Regions from separate parts of the Paenibacillus sp. F024 genome, predicted to be linked through region 1. Evidence: riboswitches for the same ligand, from Rfam matches in the RefSeq annotation. Region 1 holds a riboswitch; each other region holds the start of a gene.
What was found. A riboswitch is a leader RNA that binds a small molecule or an ion and turns the genes downstream of it on or off. The one in region 1 is predicted to bind cyclic di-GMP.
Positions count from the first base shown of each region.

Region 2: linked by a shared signal. The riboswitch ahead of ACZYR9_RS04700 (flagellar assembly protein A) and the one ahead of ACZYR9_RS01035 (Spo0E family sporulation regulatory protein-aspartic acid phosphatase) in region 1 are both predicted to bind cyclic di-GMP.
Region 3: linked by a shared signal. The riboswitch ahead of ACZYR9_RS08035 (methyl-accepting chemotaxis protein) and the one ahead of ACZYR9_RS01035 (Spo0E family sporulation regulatory protein-aspartic acid phosphatase) in region 1 are both predicted to bind cyclic di-GMP.

Region 1 is NZ_JBVASZ010000001.1:212,974-218,015, reverse strand. Features, by position in the region: gene ACZYR9_RS01050 (DUF4023 domain-containing protein) at 47-193, shown strand; gene ACZYR9_RS01045 (DUF1294 domain-containing protein) at 386-649, shown strand; gene ACZYR9_RS01040 (ZIP family metal transporter) at 686-1,432, shown strand; cyclic di-GMP riboswitch class I at 1,751-1,839, shown strand; gene ACZYR9_RS01035 (Spo0E family sporulation regulatory protein-aspartic acid phosphatase) at 1,963-2,148, shown strand; gene ACZYR9_RS01030 (HD-GYP domain-containing protein) at 2,196-2,828, shown strand; gene ACZYR9_RS01025 (stalk domain-containing protein) at 2,953-4,596, shown strand; gene ACZYR9_RS01020 (DUF3891 family protein) at 4,779-5,042, shown strand, end outside.
Region 2 is NZ_JBVASZ010000002.1:181,039-186,080, reverse strand. Features, by position in the region: gene ACZYR9_RS04705 (HD-GYP domain-containing protein) at 1-340, opposite strand, end outside; gene ACZYR9_RS04700 (flagellar assembly protein A) at 340-2,250, opposite strand; cyclic di-GMP riboswitch class I at 2,352-2,441, opposite strand; gene ACZYR9_RS04695 (helix-turn-helix domain-containing protein) at 2,623-3,525, opposite strand; gene ACZYR9_RS04690 (DUF429 domain-containing protein) at 3,541-4,272, opposite strand; gene ACZYR9_RS04685 (hypothetical protein) at 4,571-5,042, shown strand, end outside.
Region 3 is NZ_JBVASZ010000005.1:145,157-150,198, reverse strand. Features, by position in the region: gene ACZYR9_RS08040 (helix-turn-helix transcriptional regulator) at 1-421, opposite strand, end outside; cyclic di-GMP riboswitch class I at 919-1,002, shown strand; gene ACZYR9_RS08035 (methyl-accepting chemotaxis protein) at 1,150-2,985, shown strand; gene ACZYR9_RS08030 (chemotaxis protein CheW) at 3,015-3,476, shown strand; gene ACZYR9_RS08025 (hypothetical protein) at 3,597-5,042, opposite strand, start outside.

The DNA of each region.
Region 1 (5,042 bases):
TCACACCGCTGGAGATACTAGGGAAATGGAAGGAGGGATGGAGAAAATGAGAGATGATTTGCGCGGAAGCACCGAGGAATGGGTCGAGAAGCTGCATGATACGCAGCAAAAGGATGAAAAAAACCGGAAGCATCAAGGGGACGGACACCCCGATAAAAAAATGCCGGCCAAACGGCACCGAAACGGTAACTAATTTTTCTTACCGAACCGCCTTAGGGCGGTTTTTTGCATGAATGGTTTAAGCAAAATCGTCTGCCGTTTGTCTCAGGAGAGGGCTTGACAGAACAGGACAGAGCAGATATCGTCATTTCTATGAGCCGGCCAAAATAAAGAATGGTTTTGGCAGCGGAAATCAACTATTAAATCAGCACGGGAGGAGACCGCGGTGGAATTATGGATGTTCTATTTGCCGGCTATCAACCTGATCGCTTTTGGCATCATGGGTTACGATAAATCCCAGGCGAAAAAAGGCAGCCGGAGAATAGCCGAGAAAACGCTGTTTTTCATCGCTGCGGCCGGAGGAGCGTTAGGCATGTGGATAGGCATGCGGAAATGGAGACATAAGACAAAGCATCCTTCTTTTGTTTACGGCATTCCGCTGCTGTTTGTCTTGAATGCGACACTCATTTATTATTTCGGTTCAGCCTGATGCGGCTTTAAGTTCTAATGTTGATGGAGGATGTCTATGGAAGCTATGCTGTGGGGAGGCTTCACATCGTCGCTTGCGACGGCGTTGGGCGCAATTCCGGTCCTTTTTATGAAAGAGTTATCTCATCGAGCCAAGGATGTACTGCTTGCCTTTACGGCAGGCATTATGGTATCCGCCTCCATGTACAGCCTGATTCCTTCTGCACTGGCGATGTCCGGCTTGACAGTGCTTTGCATCGGTGTGCTGCTTGGCACCATAGCGCTGACATTGCTCGAAAAGCTGGTTCCGCATATCGACCTTGCGCATGCCAGAGATAGCGGGATTTCAGGCAAATTAACGCTTGAACGAAAGTCCGTCTTGTTTTTGACGGCGATGACACTGCACAATTTGCCCGAAGGGCTTTCCGTCGGGGTGAGCTATGCGAGCGGCCAAGAGGAGCTAGGACCTCTGGTCGCACTATCCATGGGTCTGCAGAACGCCCCGGAAGGTTTCTTGGTTGCGTTGTTTCTAATTATGCAAAAGGCTCGTAAAAGCACAGCGATATTGTTCGCTTTATTCACGGGGATGCTGGAGTTTGCCAGCTGTATTATTGGTTTTTATTTGACCGCTTATGTTTCCGGACTTATACCGTACGGTCTTGCATTTGCTGGAGGAGCCATGCTGTTTATCGTTTACAAGGAGCTGATCCCGGAGAGTCACGGACACGGCTATGAAAGAATGGCGACCTTTTCTTTCATCATCGGACTGCTGGTGATGATCGGGTTGACGGAAACTTTGGGTTAGCAGATTGGTGTTCAATTGGGGAAGCAACCCCCTCAATGTAAAACGATCGAACCCGTAAAAGGTACTGAATATCGGCATTGTCAAAAGCACCGGCAGCGAATCGATTTTCGTAACGGTGTTTTTTCGCACGAAGTCCTGGCAGGGCGAGTACCATACTAGTACGAGACTTGGATATAATATAGTCAAATTGTGGAAAATGTGTTAGAATAAAATAAAATAATGTCGAAACATCATTGGTTTACTCTATCGATGTCGAAAGTTTTGGAATTTACTTTAATATTTTCTATCAAATCGCCAACATTTTACATTAAAGTGATGGTCCGATAAAGGCACAGCCATTGAAAAGTGGTGTCGCAAAGCTATAGGGGCTAACGTGTGAAAACACACCATGCCAGCCAGCCGCCGGAATGAGGTTGAGAAAACCCTTCATTCGGAGGGTTTTCTTTTTTTCATTCTATACGAAATTCGGGATGCATGGAAGATTCGTTACCAGGAATTTTGCTTTTACTCTGCAAGGACGGTGAGAGGCCATGTACTGTGTTTTTAATGAAAAGCGACTGAAACACTTATCGGAAGAGATTGAAATGATTCGACTTAGAATGCATGGCATATTCAACATGAAGCTGTGCTTTTCAGACCCGGAAGTCAAAGCATTAAGCAAAGAATTGGATTGTGCCGTAATCAGATACCAAGAGTATGCGAAGCGATTAACGTGAATGAATAGAGAACAAGTGTGAGGCATGACACGGAAAGGATGATGTCAATGATCGGTGAGCAGGCAGTAAGCGGACTTACTCAGCTGTTAGTAAAAGATATAGCTACCTATGAACACAGCATAAGAATTGGAAAAATGGCTAAGTTGATGGCTGCCTATCTTGATTTTGATGAAACGCAAACCCAAAAATTGATTGCAGGCTGCTGCTTGCACAATATTGGCAAGGTACATATCCATGAGTCCATTTTACAAAAGAAAGCCTCTCTTACCCTGGAAGAATGGAAATTTATGAAGCGCCATGCGTTTTTCGGCGTTCAGATGGCCGTCATGGAAGGAATTACCGATCAGGATATCATTGACATCATTCATTACCATCATGAGCGTTGGGATGGTACGGGTTACCCCGACGGCTTGAAAGGTACCGACATTCCGGTATATGCCCGCATTTGTTCGATACTGGACGCATTCGACAGCATGATTTCGGATCGCCCCTACAGAAAAGGGATGTCCATCCAGCAAGCCCGTGAAGAGCTGCTGCGGCAGAGTTGTTCGCAATTTGATGGTCGTTATGTTCAGGTGTTTCTCACCATTCAGGAAATGATATTGGCTCATATTCAAAGAGATTCCGTGCAATCCATGACTTATCACGACAGATCGGTTTACCATTCCGAGATCGTTTAATCATAGGTCGCCTATCGGCGGTTTATTTTTCATTTGGCGGAAGGAAATTGGGGGGAGGGCAATGAATAAAAAAAGAGGTCGGCAGGGAGTAGCCTAAGCATACATGATTGGAGGGAAATGACAGGTGAAAAAGGGTATTGCGTCTAGGACATGGAAGTTGTTATTCGCTTTTTGGATGATGATGGCCATGCTGATGATTCCGGCTCCCCGAGCGGATGCGGGAGCTTTCACTTATAAGGTTTATCCGAAAGGAACGGTGGGCATATCCAAACCGGTCATCGGATTTGAGCTAGGCGATTGGAACGGATTACAGGTCGGTTCGTTTCAGATGAAGCTGGATCAAAATCAGGTACCGGGGACCTTTGATCAAGAAACGATGAGTTTTACCTATACACCGGCTGTGGGATTAGAGCCAGGAGAGCATTCGGTTGAAGTACAGCTGCAATTTATCGGTTACCAGCCTATTTTTTTGGATTGGACGTTCACTATAGCGAGGAATCCTTTAAGCGAGGTTCCTGCCACTTTCTCACAGACTCATCAGCTGGGCTTGAAGGCGATCAATGATTATCGGATGCTGTACGGGTTAAAGCCTTTAAAGCTAAACAGGAATCTGACGTTAGCAGCCAAGAATCATGCCCAATATTTGAATATGAACCGTATTGCGCAGACGACTTCGGACTCGCTGCATGACCAAAGGAAAGGCATGCCCGGTTATACCGGGGCAACCCTTTCTGAACGCGCAGTATATGCCGGGTATTATCGCGGCGTGGGGGAAGATGTATCCTTCAATACGGGAAATCTTGTGGAGTCCGTCGATAAGCTCTTTGATGCGCCATATCACCGCGAGCCCTTTTTAATGCCTCATGTTACGGAAGCGGGTATTGATATGGTCGGAGATTATGTGGTCATTGTGTTCGGGTATGGAGAAAAATCCGATACGGAGATGACGGTATCACCCGCTCCGGGAGATCCTTATGTCCCGCTGCTTTTTGACGGCTATGAAACGCCGGATCCCATTCGCATGTATGCTTCAAGAAAATATCCTGTCGGATACCCGCTTATGGTTTCGGTAACGGGAAGCGGCATTAGCGAAATCCGGCTGCTTGAATCGACGCTGAAGGATGAATCGGGTCAACCGGTGAAGCTGCTGCAAAACAGTCCGAGCAATGATGATCATTTAACTAACAGCGTCATCTTAATTCCACCCGAGCCGCTGCAGCCTGACACCTCATATTCCGCGTTTGTGAAGCTGGGTGTCACCGAGAACGGAGTATCCAAAACGCTTGAGAAATCATGGAATTTTCATACGGAGCCGGTCGAAGGCATCGGTAAGCAGAAGCTGCACGAAGATATTGCAGCGTATATGAAGCTGGCGGCAGAGCAAAAAGAGAAAGTCCGGCACGTGGTCACCTTCAAGCTGGACGATGATAGCTATACACTGGATAACATCAAGTTTCTGTTGAAAAGAGCTCCGTTGATTGACGAAGGCACCTCATATTTATGGGTTAGGGACTTAGCCGCCGCACTAGGCGCTGACGTTACATGGGATGATAAGCGCAAAGCCGCGATCTATACGAAGAGCGGCCGGGAGATCACATTCTTTACGGGGCGTAACGAGTATGCGATTAACGGTATCGAACAACCCACTCAATCACCGGCCCGATTGGAAAACGAGCTCACGATGATACCGGTACGCTTGCTGTCCGAGGTATTAGGAGCCCATGTAGAGTATTTGCCGCAAACGCGGAGCGTAAAAATTATATACTGAACCTCCATGAAAAGCCGAATGGCCCCATTGAAGTGATGGGGCCGTTTTTTGTACAATGAACTTGGTTGTTCATTGACAAGGAGGAACGAAGATGCATTCCTTTCAAGCGGAACCACAGCTTCAAACCGATTCCCATAAACAGAAGCGTGAACGTGTCCAGCATTTATGAGGGAAGTGATCGGGTGATTATTCGTGAGACGGAACAAGAGTTTATCATGATTACACAACATGACCACGCGAAACTGTCAGGAAGGATTGCAAGTCACTTTAAAAAGCCGTTTTTCGTAGAAGATGATTATTTTGAAGACGTTGTCTGTGCTGTGCATGAGCACGATAGAAGCTGGATAAGGCTCGATGATACACCGATTTGGAATGACCGGACCTCATCACCGTTTTCGTTTATGGATTACCCGCTGTTACCTAAATTGGCCTTGTATAGAATCGGA
Region 2 (5,042 bases), on a different contig from region 1:
ACGTGTCCGAATCGCTCGTAATACGCATGAGGGCTGGGAGCACCGTACGGCATACTTTCTCAATAGGTACCCGACCGGCGGTACGGATATCTACAAACATCTCCTTCATCTCATGGATAGCAAATCTTACGAGCTTTTCAGGCTCAATTTTCGGAAGAATCACATCTGTACTGCTAAGCTTTAGGTCATGCTCATGAAGCGATAAAATATGTTCCGTTGTAAGAATGGAGGAAGCCGGAAGAATTAATAGTCCATATCGATTATATATATTTTTATTCAACCTCTTGCCCAAGAGATGCGACATTTCCATCAACGGATTTACTTCTTTTTCGTTCTTCATCACGCCAATTTACCATTAGTCTGTGGATTTTGAATGCCTCTTGCGGCATATACGCGACTCTTAATCCAATCCATATCGATCGTCTGATCCTCAATGCTATCCAGAATTTCGATGCAATAATTTCCTATGCATACTCTTCCGGAGCTCATGCTCTTCAGCATGATTTTCGTCTTGGATTTGAGTACCGACGGAGCTCCCGTTTGACCGCCAACCATCATTGCAGAGATGATGCCATCCGCTTCCAAACGAGAGCCTCGGCATACGGCATCTTTATCATAAAATACAATGTTGCCCGCTGAGTACAGGTCGCTTTGCAAAACCCCTTCTTTTCGGATCAAAATGTCACCGTTAGATTTAAGTGTCGATAGATGGCATTGCCCCATATCGATCCTCACTTTGGCTTCCTGCATGCTCCCAACGTGCTGCACCGTTTCCTTAAGAGAGTTCAAAATGCCGAGTACCGTACCGTTAGAGATCATTTGAGGCATTCTCGAGAGCTGTAGAAATCGCTCCAGCATGTCTTTCAGATTCAACCAGGCCGTCTTGTCCCGTGACCTGATATTAATAATGACCGATAATGCTTCTTTGATCAGCTTGGTAAGGTCTTTAAACTTGTTCTCCACAAGCAGTAGTATAATTTGTCCGTAATGAGGCTTCTGCCCCTTCTTCTCCACCATATCGGAGAGAAGCTTCGCTGCTTCGAGCAGCTGCTCGAATTGGGACATTAACAATTTCGAATTGTTATAAAGACGGTTATACAATACCCCGAAATAACCGGAGTATAGGTTGCTTTTGATGGCGTTGCCTTGAATGCGAATACTTCCGGTTGCCGTGACAGTGGCGTTGTACACACTTCCGGATATATATACATTACCAAGCGACTCTACGATCATATTCTCCATAACGTTACCATACACGATAATGTCACCGGAAAAAACGATATGTCCCGTTTCAATATTGACATCGCCGGGAACGATAAATGCCTTGGTAATATCAAAAAACTTCGTTTGGTTGCCTGTAATGCGCGGTCTTCCTTCGCTAAGAGCGATAACAAAGCCGTCCTCCCGAATTTGCACCCCGTCTTTGGCTACAATAACAATGTCCTGCGGTTCATTCGGACGAATAAAATTACCGTAAACGTCGTAGCCGACGGTCCCTTCTTCCGGCGGAGTTTTTCGGGCGATCACATCTCCAGGGGTTACCGAAGGAATATTTAAATGATTTCTATAATCGATCACGCCGCCGATTTCCACATACTGAGTTTCCACTTGTTCTGTGAAAAACAGCTGCAGTTCCGCATCCTTTCCCGGAACGGGAGGCTTTCCCCGTGCGATCAGAATCGGTTCGAATGTCGGGTTATGAACTTCTTCAAAAATAGCCCCGATATTCCGGTTTTTCGTGATCGACAAACGATCCAGTTCATAGATAATATCGTTAAGCTCAAGCTTGTTAAGTATGATCGATTGATCCTCCTCCGCTCTAAGAACCAGGTGGGCGGCAGGCTCACACTCGCTAAGCTTCCATACATACCTTACAGGTGAACGTACAATCAAGTAGGCTAGCATATGATCTTCGGATACCTGGATTTCAAATAAAGGAGATTCCTCTATGGACCATTTCAGCTTGTCTTCAGATGTTACGGTGACTACACCGGATACCGCTTCTCCATTTACAGTTAGCTTGACCGGAGGTATAGCTTCAATGGTAAGAGGTGATGTAACTTCATCCGAGGTATGCACAAAAATTTCATTTCCGCTTACCCTGAACCAACTAAGGCTCTTATTCCCTCCCTCATTGCCGAAGTCTTCCTCTTTGGAATAATCCGACAAATCGGTAACATTCTCCGTAGAATCCAGCGCCATGGATTTTATCATTTTGACCAATTCAATTTCCGTAATAGAGTCGGACATCGGGACTACCTCCTTTCAAGGGATCAAGCATATCGTAATGAAGAAAAAATGCACCTTTCTCCAGCCGGGGAAAGGTGCATTGAGTCATGTATCCTCCCATTATCGGCGGCATGGCTGCCATAGCTTAGATTGCTAACCTTAGGCCCATTGCTTTGCGTCCTTGCCTTTCGACAAGTTTGCCATTTATCGTAATGAATATGTGATTTTAATTAAATTATAATCAAGTATATAGACAACCGACAACATTGTCTAAAACAAAAGGACTAATCTATGCTTGTTGAATGTATTTCAGGTGTGAGTTTTTCGCTAAATTTCGACAAAAAGGATAAAAGATTGCATTATTTTCATATATTTTTACATAACTTTACAAGTTTAATCGCGCCAAAGCTCGCTGATATGAACACTTAGAGCATCCGCAATACATTGTATGGAATATTTATGCGGATTCGTGATTTTTCCGTTTCTCATTTTGGAGATCGTTCCTATGGAAAGACCAGTGAGCTCAGAAAGCTTGGTTGCCGTCATATGACGTTCCGCCATCAGCATCCGCAGCGCATGAGCCAATCCGGACTGCTTTTGTGGTTGCTCCTGCGTTAAGCTTCTTCCGACAAATGCAATTCGTGCGACTTCTTTCCTGCCGTTTAATATTGGTTTAAAGCGAAACTCGATACTGGCTTTTTGGTTGTTATGGACCCAATCCAGCGTCATACTGAAGCTGGACCCGGACCATAAGGCCTGGCGAAGCGAGTGCCTTACTTGAAGCAGATGTCTTGAACCGACAAAAGAAAGAAACGGCTGCGCGATCAAGTCTTTTTTGTGTAAATCCAACAATGCAGAGTGGAGTGAGCAATCGATAATGCGGAACTTCTCTGTAAGCGTTCCGCTTACATCGTATCCCGCCCCTTGCCGCAAAATCCATTTCTTGTCGCTGACGTCACGAACAACCATAACATAGTAATAGACTCCATCCCTAACCGTTTCGCGTAAAGAAAGCTCCACGTCCACTTGAAGGCCGTGCTTCACGGTCCATCTCGCTTCTGAGAACAGGATATCATCATGCTCAAAAAACTCCAAACGCTTTAATACCCACTCCCTGTATTCAACCGATAGAAAAGATAGAAAGGAATCCGTCCAAAGTTCTTCTTTTGAATAGCCGATGATCTGGAAAAAAGCCGGATTTGCCTCTTCGACCGTGAGTTGACGGCCATCCCATTTACAAAGGCAAATACCGTCTGCAGCCTTTTCAACCATCATTTTAGCCCAATGATTCGGCATTTCTTTTCCAACCTTTCATCTTTTAAGAAAACAATAATATGCTATTGTCCTTTGCATTCCCATACGGTCCCGGTCTCCGCCCTCGGGCAGCTGCTTCAGACTGCCGCCGCTCAGCCATGCCGTTACCGCGAGCACGAGCGCATCAACGATATCGTCACGGGCAGCCGCTTTGCGAGGATATCGCAGCATCAGCTCATCGACGACATCATCCGCTTGTGGATATACTCCTCGCAAATACTCCATTCGCTCGTCAAAGCCCGCATGGTTCTTCTTTCCATTCCGCATTGGAGCACCAAAGAGCCGGGCGAAGCATAATTCCGGATGTGACTCGCGGAACCTTAACCGGGCCGCCTCATCCTTGTGAAGCAGATCATCGAGCGCGCGAATCTTCGGCACGAGCGCCCAGGATTGGCGCGATAAGCCTCGGCCGCTAAGCCTGCGCTGCACCGCATTCGCTTGCGTATAGTCCGAAGCGCTCAGCACCTCTCGTACAGGAGCAGGGAATATGCTGGATGCCCGTCCAGGCTTCAGCATTTCCCGTGCCATTACGTCACAGCGTCGCGGCTCACTTCCGTCAGCCATACCGATCGGCATATCAATCAGCAATAGCTCTGACTGCCGATACGCTGCCCAGAGACTCTCCAAGGTTGCGAACACAGCGGCTGTCCAGCTCCCGTCAAGCGTCAGCTCCACGGCTGCCCAGCCCGATGCACAGCCGTCAATGCCTACAAAGGATCTGTTCTTCATGAGCTCCGCAGGTGAGCTTGAGCTCATCTGACATTCACTTGACGACACGGCTCAGCCACCGTCCAGTACCCCAAAGCACGTTTATGTTCCCATTCTGTAAAAAACAGGTATGCGCTTGCATCATTGAACACGCCCTTTTACTTCCTTAATCATTTTCTTTATTATACATCCTTTTGGCTTTCTCGGACATGCCGGAACATGTTTATACGGACAAAAATACAAACCCTAAGAAACCTCTATACATAAAATAGGACAAAGGATAAAAAAGAAAATACGCATCTGAAAGGATATGGATAAAATGGCGGGAATCGTAGACGTGTCGGTTTCAAAACCATTGCCTAAAGACGAAATGATTCTCGTCCTAAACTGCATGAACGGATTTCCCCACGATCTGCATGAGCTTCATGATGGAGCTGTAGTGACAGTTAAAAAAGACGAAGCGGAGCGCCAAGTCTTGATCCGCCGGGGACAGGGAGATGAATGCGGCTTCCACTATATCGAGGTCGGGACAGCAATCGCAGAAGCGCTGGAACTGCGGGATGGGGCGCGTTATCAGATACAATATGATGAGCTGAGCAAAACGCTTGTCCTCACGCGAGCCTTGGTGAGCCGAATCCAGGTTCCGCTTCAAATCGTCCGACGGAAGCATAAGGCGCCTGCGGTTACGATCGGTTATGCACAGCTCTGCATGCTCGGTATGGCTGCAAAGCTTCCTGCTATAGTAACGCTAATTCGCGGCCCTGTCACCGCCAAGCTGAGATTGATCGTGC
Region 3 (5,042 bases), on a different contig from region 1:
GAAGAAAGTTCGGGCTTTCTTTGCGATACGCCGGCGTCCCCATTTGGATGATATCGGCCAAGTTTTCGACCAACCGGTTTTGCCTGGACTTCTCCTTTAAATGGGTAGCCATGACCTTATCGTAAGCCGTGTCAAATCCGGGCGGGAGCTTATCTTTGTCCAGTACGGAAGGCAGCAGCGAGAATACAAGCGCCTCCTGCTCCGTGAAATTGAGCGGATAAAGAAAAAATTTACCCATAAAACGGTAGCCTGTTCCCCGCCCGTCATTGGTAACCGGGGCGATCAGGCTAAGTGTATCCAAGTCCCGGTATATCGTTCTAATGTTCACATTACTTTTGAGTGCCAGATCGGATGCCGAAATGCCGGGATTTGCCTGAATGGCGTTGATAATGGTGAACATGCGGATGACTTTGTCGATCATGCTCATCCCCCTTAATCATCTAGTACTATTTTCCTGTATATTACTTATTCTTCTAATACAAGGGAACTTCCTTCCTAGGTCGCAATTTTCATCGGTTGTTAGTCTGCTCTTGCGGTAGGTTACGAATGATGTCCGTATTCAGCCCAAGCTGCAGTAAAATGGTTAAGATGTCGATCTGAATTTTATCTGTTTTATTGGTCATCGATACCCTCCGAAAAGTCAAGATAACTACTTTCCAATAGAGGATATCATTCCCATGTGACATGAGGCTGTCTCGAATATGCGTTCGCAATTAGATCATGGTCAATACTTTCCATAAACCTCCTTTTAAAATAGAACTTAAGACTCTTGCTATAACTGATTATAATAAAATTTTAACCTTTTCTTTACTTGATCTCTTCCACCGATGTGTGTAATATGGAAAAAGATGCCTGTCGGAATATAAAATATTTTATCGAATTTTGTAATTTTCTGTTTTCGAATTTTCTAACAATACCAATTGAAAAAGGCAAATCTGTCGAAAGGCAGGGACGCAAAGCTGCGGGCCTACAGCATCATGTTATGGCAGCCGGGCCGCCAATGGGGACCAAGAATCTGCCCCGTCACCTCGTCAAGGGCAGCTTCTTTTTTTTGTTCAGATTCCATTCGAGGAGGAAAAGCACAGCATCTGATTCTCGGACCACTTGGAAACAACCCGCAAATCATTACGTTCAGGAGGCAGTGCACCCATGTTGAAAATGAGTATTCAAACCCGTTTAATTGCAGCATTTCTAGTCATATTAATCCTGCCGTGCAGCGTCGTCGGCTGGTTTTCTTATCTGGAAGCGCGGCAGCAGGTGGAAGACCAAATTATGCAAAGCGCAAGTCAAAGCGTGAACTCTGCAAACGATCAAATTACCAGCCTCATTTCCAAAAGCTTATCCGACATGGATTTTTTGGCGCAGCAGATCAAGGGCGAAATGGTGGATGGAACGGCCAGCCCGCGGGTTAGAGCCATTCTGGAGCCCTATAAGGCGATTAATCCCCAGTATGAAGTCGTATATTTCGGAACAAATACCGGAGTGATGATCTTTTCTCCCGACAGGACCATAGAGGGCTACGATCCGCGGACCAGACCGTGGTTTATTACAGCTACGGAGAATAAAGGGAAGGCTATCGTAAGTGATCCGTTCCTCTCCGCAACGAATAATCAAATCGCCGTGAACCCTTCGAAAACCAGTGACGATGAAACGGGAGTTGTCGGCGGCAGCCTGGTTTTGACCGACCTTGCCAAACAAGTGAACAGTATTAAAGTCGGCCAGAACGGGTATGTGTTTATACTGGACAGGGACCGCAAGTACGTAACCAATCCTACAATTGAACCGGGTACGGATAACACGGAGCCGTATGTGTCCGAGCTTTACGCATCCGATTCCGGAACCGTGGAATTTCAGTTTAACGGGATGGACACCAAGGCGGTATTTGTCACTAATCCATTGACCGGCTGGAAGATTATCGGCGCCATTGAGATGTCGGAAATTGCCAACGCCACGAAGCGCATTCTCTATACCACCATTGCCGTTATTGCCATCGCTATTGTCATTGGTGTAATGTTAGCGTTGTGGATCGTTCGTTCGATTACGGCTCCTTTGAAGCAATTGATGCTTACGACGGAACAAATCGCCGCCGGAAATCTGACGGAAGAAATCACAGTTCATTCCAAGGATGAATTGGGACAGCTAGCCGCATCGGTGAACCATATGGTTCATAATCTGCGGGACTTGATCGGGGGAGTCGTAAGCTCATCCCATAATGTGGCTGCCGCATCGGAGCAAATTTCCGCAACGACGGATGAAATTGCCGGCAGAGTCTCGGCGCAAGCCCAATCCGCCCAAAATATGCAGGAATTATTCAGCGAGCTGTCTGCAGCCATTAATTCGGTTGCCGCCAATGCCGAAGTGGCCGCGGAATTAGCAGCCCAAACGACGGCCATCGCCCACGATGGAGGAAATATTGTCAAAAATTCCATCTCCAGCATGAATCAGGTCAATCTGCATATGACACGGTTAGAGGAAGATTCGAATAAAATCGGAGAGATTATTGAAGTCATTGACGATATCTCGGATCAAACCAATTTGCTTGCCCTTAACGCAGCCATTGAGGCGGCGCGCGCCGGAGAGCAGGGAAGAGGATTTGCGGTTGTAGCCGATGAAGTGCGCAAGCTGGCCGAGCGCAGCGGCGAGGCAACCAAACAAATTACGGCGATCATCAAAGGCATGCAGGAAAACACCCATAGAAGTGTAACGGCCGTTTCCGATGGGGTAAGCCAATCCGAGGAGACAGGAAAGGCGTTTGATCGAATTATTGACATGATCAGCAAAACCGAGCTCAAGGCGGGGGAAATTGCAGCTGCATGCGAAGAACAGGCCGCCCAGTCCAATGAGGTTATGCATTCCATTGAAAACATCTCGTCTGCCAGCCAGGAGGCTGCCGCAGCTTCGGAGGAAACGGCCGCTACATCGCAGTCGCTTGCACAGCTTGCCGAAGGCTTGAATGAATCCGTCTCTGTCTTTAAAATTAAATAACGATTTTTAGAAAAAATGAGGTCAGATTGATGCAGTTCATTGAGCAGGAAAAGTACGTGGAATTTCATATCGGCGGTGAACAATACGCTATCCGTATTCAGGAAATCCACGAAATTATCAAGATGCAGACCATTACCCCCATTCCCAGTGCGGTATCCTACGTCAAAGGGGTCATTCATCTAAGAGGAAAGGTGGTTCCGATCATCAGCCTTCGAAGCCTGTTTCGGCTTCAGGACAAGGAGGCTTCGAAGACGACCCGCATTATGGTCGTTCATCATCAAGAGGGTACGGTGGGGATCATTGTCGATAGTGTGAATAAAGTCACTACCTTCGAGGATGTCCAACCTCCTCCGGACCATTTCGGCCATGTCAATGGCAGCCTTTTGGTAGGCATCGGAATTACCGGCGGCGATCTGGTTGGCGTTTTAAAGCTGGATAAAGTGCTGCTTCAAGATGAGGAAGTGAAGCGGCACCAGGTCTTTACTAGATGAAGAGTAAAGCGATGGATGAATTGCATCAAGCGCGGTACAACAACCCCTGAAGACATCGGCCTTAACAGGCCGATGTCTTCCTTTCTTATTTCTGCTTTCCCGCCCTTATATTCCGGCAGCTCAGGCATGTAAACTGTTTTGCAGCCATCGAATGACTACTTTTTGGTCTTTTTCCGTTTTGCTTACCCGATAAATATAGAGCCGGTTCTGATGATGCCGATAGTAGATTCTTCCCTTAGACGAGAATGGCATCTCCAGCAAATTCCCTACGGCAGAGTGGACCGTATTCGGGCGTCTTTTCGATTCCACCTCGGCTAGACAATAATGCATAAGACAAATTTCACGTTCCACTTGGATCCGGTCCTTCGTTGTCAATTGAATAAAATCATGAAAAAACTCCTTGTGGAATTCACAATGCGGGTAGATCTTTTCAAACCGCGGTATGTATTCCTTTTGTAAAATATCCTTCTCCATTGAACGGGCCTCTCGCGCATTCATTAATTCCTCCTGGAGAACTTTATTTTCTTCCGCTAATTGAATCAAGGCCTCGGCATCCTCCCGGCTTCTTAACTCCAGCCCTATGAATTCATCGATTTTCTGTGCTAACGATTTGATTTTATTCCCGGCCCTCTCTAATTTCGCTTGGCTCTCCTCTTGGATATAACGCAACCGTTCCGAAAGATGAGTGAATTGTTTATTTTTATCACGCAGCATGACATGGATCTGGTCTAATTGACTTTGAGCTAAAGCTTCATTCGCCCGGGCCGCTTCTAATTCCCGAGCTTTCTTCTCCAGCTCTTCATGAGTATGGTTTAACGTGCTTTCAAGCTCTATCCGGTAGTTTTCCAAATTTTGTTTTTCATGAATTAATTCGTTGATTTGGAATTCCATGCTTTCACGCTGCGTACGCAGCATATCGATCTCATGTTGAATCCGTTTAACTTCATCATTGGAGGTTGAACCTGCAAGCAGCGCCTCCAACCTCTCCTGCCGCTCACGCAACCGTTCCACCTCAGCCGATAGCTGGTGGTTACGATGTTCGTTCATTTGGAGTTTCGCGGTTAATTCGTCCAGCTGTTTCGCTGCCTGATTCCGTTCATCCAACAGCTTTAAACGCTGCTGCTCCAGCTTTACGACCTTTTGCGCAGCGTCACCGATTTGGGCCTCCATTTCACGATAGGAAGCTTTCAACTGCTCTACTTCCCTCAGCTTGGCTTGCAAATCCTGTTGAAGGATATCGGTTTGACCAGAACTATTGCGGTGGTCGCGAAGCATTTGTTCAAGCTGCTTAATTTCCTCATTTTTCACCTTCAGTTCAGCAGCGATTTGCTCACGCTCGCGTATATATACCATTAAATTATTTTGTTTTTCCTCTATATTTCTAAACAATACTTCCATCTTATCTTCCGCTTGCTTCAGCTTCGATTGTGTAAACGATTTCGTTCGGGTGTAATATTTCTTTACTATAGGCAGGGTCTGTATAAGTTCGTTTTTGTAGCGGATCGCTAAATAAGCACTGCCCGCCAAAATCGTAAAGATCAAGCTGTGATCCAAGATGAATGCGAT